Regions from separate parts of the Pseudomonas sp. 20P_3.2_Bac5 genome, predicted to be linked through region 2. Evidence: predicted binding sites of a transcription regulator. Region 2 holds the regulator's gene; each other region holds the start of a gene.
The links. The regulator sigma-54, encoded in region 2, starts transcription at its own class of promoters, with help from an activator protein. The targets are predictions, from matches to a motif close to ANTGGCATNNANNTTGCTNT.
Positions count from the first base shown of each region.

Region 1: a site for sigma-54 is predicted at 1,047-1,066, ahead of flgB (flagellar basal body rod protein FlgB). Genes of this name have one in related genera too.
Region 3: a site for sigma-54 is predicted at 1,113-1,132, ahead of NTD88_RS15110 (CmpA/NrtA family ABC transporter substrate-binding protein). Genes of this name have one in related genera too.

Region 1 is NZ_JANLOA010000066.1:201,395-203,630, forward strand. It holds gene flgD (flagellar hook assembly protein FlgD) at 1-132, opposite strand, end outside; gene flgC (flagellar basal body rod protein FlgC) at 148-588, opposite strand; gene flgB (flagellar basal body rod protein FlgB) at 592-999, opposite strand; gene NTD88_RS12095 (autotransporter outer membrane beta-barrel domain-containing protein) at 1,382-2,236, shown strand, end outside.
Region 2 is NZ_JANLOA010000137.1:96,993-99,228, forward strand. It holds gene ptsN (PTS IIA-like nitrogen regulatory protein PtsN) at 1-148, opposite strand, end outside; gene hpf (ribosome hibernation-promoting factor, HPF/YfiA family) at 161-469, opposite strand; gene NTD88_RS28085 (RNA polymerase factor sigma-54) at 551-2,044, opposite strand; gene lptB (LPS export ABC transporter ATP-binding protein) at 2,222-2,236, opposite strand, start outside.
Region 3 is NZ_JANLOA010000082.1:120,115-122,350, reverse strand. It holds gene NTD88_RS15110 (CmpA/NrtA family ABC transporter substrate-binding protein) at 1-1,043, opposite strand, end outside; gene NTD88_RS15105 (quinone-dependent dihydroorotate dehydrogenase) at 1,200-2,225, shown strand.

The DNA.
Region 1 (2,236 bases), on a different contig from region 2:
GCCCAGCGTCTTGCCGCCGGTCGAGCTGTTGGTAGCGGAGGCGACACCCGTTTGAGTGGTCGTGGTCTTCGCCGACGCCTTGATGACGTCGTTCAGGTTAACCCCTGAGGTTGTATCGTTGACGCTGGCCATTGGCGTGGTCCTTTATCACTGACCCAGGGTCAGAACTTTCTGCATCATGGTCTTGGCCGTGTTCATCAACTCGGCGTTGGTCTGGAAGGAACGACTGGCCGAAATCATGTCGGCCATTTCCTCGACGACATTGACGTTCGGGTAGTAGACGTAGCCGTCCTTGTTCGCCGCCGGATGGTTCGGCTCGTAGCGGGCTTCGAGATTGCTCTGATCCTCGACCACGCCAAGCACCTGCACGCCCTGCCCTGCCGCATCCTGGTCCTGGAACAGCGACTGACTGCCGTTTTGGGCCTGCTGGAAGGTGGTGGCGAACACCGGGTGGCGTGCGCGGTAGGTCTGGTCGATGCTCGACGAGACGGTCTCGGCGTTGGCGATGTTCGAAGCGACGGTGTTCAGACGGGTGGTCTGGGCGCTCATGCCGCTACCGGCGATGTTGAAAACACTGGCGAGGGACATGGATTACTCTCCGCGCAGGGCCGAAACCAGCCCTTTGAATTTACTGTTGAGCAGCGTGAAGCTGGCCTGGAAGCCGACCGAGTTCTCGGCGTAGCTCGATTGCTCAAGCTGCGCATCGACGGTGTTCTGGTCGATCGACGGCTGCATCGGCGTACGGTATTGCAGCGCTTCGTCGCTGAGGGTCACGCCTTCGGCTTCGATGTGCTTGGAATTGGTCCGGTCCAGGGCGAAGTGGCCGTTCTTGACCTTGTCGGTCTCAGCCTGCAGAACGGACGAGAAGTCCATGTCCCGCGCCTTGAAGTTCGGCGTATCGGCGTTGGCGATGTTGTTGGCCAGCACTTCGGCGCGCTGGGCGCGGAAGCCGAGGGCCTTTTCATGGATGCCAAGCGCTTTGTCGAAACTGATGCTCATGTCGGGGAAACCTTCGAAGGTTGACCGGATGGTTCGTTGCCGATGAAAGAGCAAGTCCCATGCCAAAAAAGGAAACCCCAGTAAAACCGGGGCTTTTGCTGAAATGCCGCACGCGGCAATGCCAGAAAAGCGGCAATGGATTTCCGCCTGCCGCCAGCAAAGCGGCAATGCCGCGAGTTGCCGCTTGCCGATAGACACCTCTGAGATGGCCCTTTTGTGGCAACCGAATGCACGGAACGCTGGCGTCAAAAGGATGTCATTTGAATGGCAGGTTCGTTACCATCTGCCGCGCTCGTTGCGTGGCTCTAGCGCCGCCATTACCAGCCAGGCCTGTACCACGCAAGGACGCACCGTGACTCCCAAGACGTTTAAGGAATGAACTGTGGCCTCCCCGATTTTCCGCAAGACCCTGCTCGCCCTGGCGGTAACCGCCACCACCCTGCCCGCCTGGGCACAGACCGTGCAGTTGACCAATGCCGGCTTCCTCAGTGAACGCCAGACTTACAGCGAAACCCTCGAAATCACCGGCACCTACACCGGCGGTAGCGACGAGGACGCCATCGAATTCAATGGCAGCCACCTGCAGAAAGACCTGATCCTCAACGCCACTATCAATAGCACCGGCGACTTCGCCGGCGGCGTGGACATGGATGTCTACGAAGACGGCAATACCTGGATCAACAACCAGATCGACGGCAGCGTCATCAACAAAGGCAGCATCAGCGCGATCGGCGGCGGCGCCAACGCCCTGATGATCGACCCGGCCATCATCGGCGGCAGCGTGATCAACGAGGGCCTGCTGCTGGCCAAGGGTGAACCCCTGACCGACGATGGCGGCACCGACGTGGCACGCGCCATCGACATGAGTGGCTCGACCACCATCAAGGGTGACCTGGTGAACGCCGCCACCGGCCGCATCATCGCCGAAGGCCGTGACGCCAAGGGCATCAACCTGGAAGGCGGCGAAATTGTTGGCAAGGTCATCAACCGCGGCCTGATCCAGGTCACCGGTGCTGGTACCACCGCCATCGACGTCACCTCGAACGAGCGCTGGCCGCAGGTCGACATGACCGACCTGGCCGGCATCGAGAACCACGGCACCATCATCGCCAGCGGCGACGACGCTGAAGGCATCCGCATCGATGGCGCCAGCTTCACCCGCGAAGAAAATCATCTGATCAACACCGGCACGATCCAGGCTACCGACGCCGCTATCGTTATCGGCGGGTTTGACGTT
Region 2 (2,236 bases):
TCAGGGCTTCATAAACGGTCTGGCCGTCCAGATCAGGAACTTCTTTCCCGATCAGGTTGCCGATCTGTTCAAGTGCGCGCTTTTTACTGCCACCCGGCACGTTCACGAGGGAACGGCCGGGGGTCAGGATGGATTCAAGTCGGATCATGGATGAGGGGGATCAGCGTGCAGCCGTACCTTGCAGCAGGCTTTGCTGTTTTTCCTTGTGTTTTTTCAGTTGACGGTCGAGCTTGTCGGCCAAGGAGTCGATCGCGGCATACATGTCTGCATCTTCGGCGTTTGCTACCACTTCACCACCGGGAATCTGCAGGGTGGCCTCCACTTTCTGCTGGAGTTTCTCGACCTTCATGATCACCTGCACATTGGTGATCTTGTCGAAATGACTTGCTACACGCTTGAGCTTCTGCTCGACATAGTCGCGCAGCGGCGGAGTGACTTCTACATGATGTCCACTGATGTTGACTTGCATACTGCTTCTCCTTTGTTGCCGTGCATAAAGAGGCAGGTGTTGCGCCTGCCACTGAATTGCGATGGCACACCTCAGGGAAGGTCACATCAATCGCTTGCGCTCACTCGACGGTGCGATGCCGAGGGATTCGCGGTACTTGGCGACGGTGCGACGTGCTACCTGGATGCCTTGTGCCTCCAGTAAACCAGCGATCTTGCTGTCACTCAATGGCTTTTTCTGATTTTCCGCGGCAACCAGTTTTTTGATGATTGCGCGGATCGCTGTGGACGAGCATTCACCGCCTTCGGAGGTGCTGACGTGGCTGGAGAAAAAGTACTTCAGCTCATAGATTCCGCGGGGCGTGTGCATGTATTTCTGCGTGGTGACCCGGGAAATCGTCGATTCGTGCATGCCCACTGCTTCAGCGATGTCGTGCAGTACCAGCGGTTTCATCGCCTCGTCGCCATGGTCGAGGAAGCCGCGCTGGTGTTCGACGATCTGGGTCGCCACCTTCATCAGCGTCTCGTTGCGGCTTTGCAGGCTTTTGATGAACCAGCGGGCTTCTTGCAGCTGGTTGCGCATGAAGGTGTTGTCGGCGCTGGTGTCGGCGCGGCGTACGAAGCCGGCATATTGCGGGTTGACCCTCAGGCGCGGTACCGCTTCCTGGTTCAGCTCCACCAGCCAGCGATCGCTGTCCTTGCGCACGATCACGTCGGGAACCACGTATTCGGGTTCGCTCGACTCGATCTGCGAGCCAGGGCGTGGATTCAGGCTCTGGACCAGTTCGATCACCTGGCGCAGCTCGTCTTCCTTGAGCTTCATGCGGCGCATCAACTGGCTGTAGTCGCGGCTGCCGAGCAGGTCGATGTAATCGCTGACCAGCCGCTTGGCCTCGGCCATCCACGGTGTGTTGGCGGGCAGTTGGCGCAATTGCAGCAACAGGCATTCGCCCAGGTTGCGTGCGCCGATACCGGCGGGTTCGAACTGCTGGATGCGGTGCAGGACGGCTTCGATCTCGTCCAGTTCGATATCCAGTTCAGGGTCGAAGGATTCGCAGACTTCTTCCAGCGTCTCGTCGAGGTAGCCCTGGTTGTTGATGCAGTCGATCAGGGTTACAGCGATCAGTCGGTCGGTGTCCGACATCGGTGCCAGGTTCAACTGCCAGAGCAGGTGGCTTTGCAGGCTCTCGCCGGCCGATGTGCGGGTGGTGAAGTCCCACTCGTCATCGTCGTTGCTGGGCAGGCTGCTGGCGCTGGTCTGGTAGATGTCTTCCCAGGCGGTATCGACCGGAAGTTCGTTGGGGATGCGCTCGTTCCATTCGCCTTCTTCGAGGTTTTCCACAGTCGGCGCGGATTGCTCGAAGCTGCTCTCCTGGGACTCGGCAACAGGCTTGGACTCGGCGTTGTCGGCCATCGGATCGCTGTTGTCGAAGTCTTCGCCTTCTTCCTGGCGCTCGAGCATCGGGTTGGACTCCAGGGCTTCCTGGATTTCCTGCTGCAGATCCAGTGTGGAGAGCTGGAGCAAACGGATAGCCTGTTGCAACTGCGGGGTCATCGTCAGTTGCTGGCCCATTCTTAGGACGAGCGATGGTTTCATGGCTGGGGCTTAACACCTTATTCGCCGGCGCGCATGCGCCATCAACTACAGGGGCGCGCGGGCGCCAATTCTAAGCAAGATATATGCCTGAAACTGTAGCGTTTGCCTAGAGCGCTGTAACAATTAAGCCGCAATCGTGGCTGAATCGCAGCGCTCGGACCACTCCGATACGCGAGCCTACAGACGGAACTC
Region 3 (2,236 bases), on a different contig from region 2:
AGGCTCAGTTGCTGCACCTGGCTGGCGACGCCGAGGTAGTCCGGGTCTTCGCGCAGCAGGCCCCAGCGGCGGAACTGGGTCATGAACCACATGGCGTCGGACAGGTACGGGAAGTTGGCCAGGCCATTGTTGTGCAGGCTCAGGCCGTGGGCGTCGTGCCAATTGTTGCCGAGGCCGTCCGCGTAGTCGCCCTGCATGCGCGGTTCGATATCGCTCAGCGGGGTGTCGAGGTAGTTGTCGGCGCTCAGTAATTGCGCGGTGGCGTGGCGGTTTTCCGGGCTTTCTTCGATAAAGCGGCTCGCCGCGAGGATCGACGACACCAGCGCCCGCGCGGTGTTGGGGTACTGCTCGACGAACGCGCGGGTGGTGCCGAGGACTTTTTCCGGGTGATCGGGCCAGATCGACTGGCTGGTCGCCAGGGTGAAGCCCATGCCCTGGTTCACCGCATTGGCCGACCACGGCTCGCCGACGCAGAAACCGTCGATGCGCCCGGCGCGCAGGTGGGTGAGCATTTGCGCCGGCGGGACTACCACGCTGTTGACGTCATGCAATGGATGAATGCCCTGGCTGGCGAGCCAGTAATACAGCCACATGGCGTGCGTGCCGGTGGGAAACGTCTGTGCGAAGGTGAGTTTTGCCTGACTTTGGTGCACGCGGCGTTCGAGTGCCTCGGGATTGCCCACACCTTGCGCTTGCAGGGCGGGCGACAGGTTGATGCTCTGGCCGTTATGGTTCAGGCCCATCAGCACCGCCATCGGTGTGGCGCCGACACCGCCAATGCCCAGGTGCACGGCGTAGGTCAGGCCATACAGGCAGTGCGCGGCATCCAGTTCGCCACTGAGCAGGCCGTCGCGCAGGCCGGCCCAGGAACTTTGGCGTTTGAGGTTCAAGGTCAGGCCGTGGGGCTGGGCGAAGCCCTGGGTCGCGGCGACCACCAGCGAAGCGCAGTCGCTCAGGGCCATGAAGCCGATATTCAGGCTGGTCTTTTCCGGGGCATCGCTGCCATGCAGCCAGGCCAGGGGGGAGGAGGGAATGTCATTCATCGCGGTGGGATCGCCCGGCAGATAAAGCGGCGGCCGGCGCGGGTTGCGCGGCGGCCCTGTGGGTGGAGTCAAGCAACGCATATGCCAAGGCCCTGTCGCCGCAACCCGGGGCTGGCTATAATCGCCGCCTCTCCACACCTTGAGCCAAGCCCGCCCATGTATAACCTGGCCCGCCAGCTGTTGTTCAAACTGTCCCCGGAAACCTCCCATGACCTGTCGCTGGACCTGATCGGTGCCGGTGGCCGTCTGGGCCTCAACGGGCTGTTGACCAAGGCGCCGGCGCGCTTGCCGGTAAAGGTCCTGGGCCTGGAGTTCGCCAACCCGGTGGGTCTGGCGGCGGGGCTGGACAAGAACGGCGCGGCCATCGACGGCTTCGGTCAACTGGGCTTCGGTTTCGTCGAGATCGGTACCGTGACCCCGCGTCCGCAACCGGGCAACCCGAAACCACGACTGTTCCGTCTGCCCGAGGCCGAGGCGATCATCAACCGCATGGGCTTCAACAACCTCGGCGTGGACAACCTGCTCAACCGCGTGCGTGCGTCCAATTACCGCGGCGTGCTCGGCATCAATATCGGCAAGAACTTCGACACCCCGGTCGAGCGCGCGGTAGACGACTACCTGATCTGCCTGGACAAGGTCTACAACCATTCCAGCTACGTCACCGTCAATGTCAGCTCGCCCAACACCCCGGGTCTGCGCAGCCTGCAGTTCGGCGATTCGCTCAAGCAGTTGCTGGATGCTTTGGCTGTGCGCCGTGAAGAATTGGCCTTGACCCATGGCAAGCGTGTGCCGCTGGCGATCAAGATCGCCCCGGACATGACTGACGAAGAAACCGCACTGGTGGCGTCGGCCCTGCTGGAGTCGGGCATGGACGCGGTAATCGCGACCAACACCACCCTCAGCCGTGAAGGCGTCGAAGGTCTGCAGCATGCGGACGAGGCGGGCGGCCTGTCGGGCGCGCCGGTGCGGGACAAGAGCACCCACACGGTCCAGGTGCTGGCCGGTGAACTGGCGGGCAAGATGCCGATCATTGCTGCGGGTGGGATTACCGAAGGCCGTCATGCCGCGGAGAAGATCGCGGCGGGTGCGAGCCTGGTGCAGATCTATTCGGGTTTCATCTACAAGGGACCGGCGCTGATTCGCGAGGCCGTGGACGCCATCGCCGCGATGCCGGGGCGCTGAAACGGGCATAA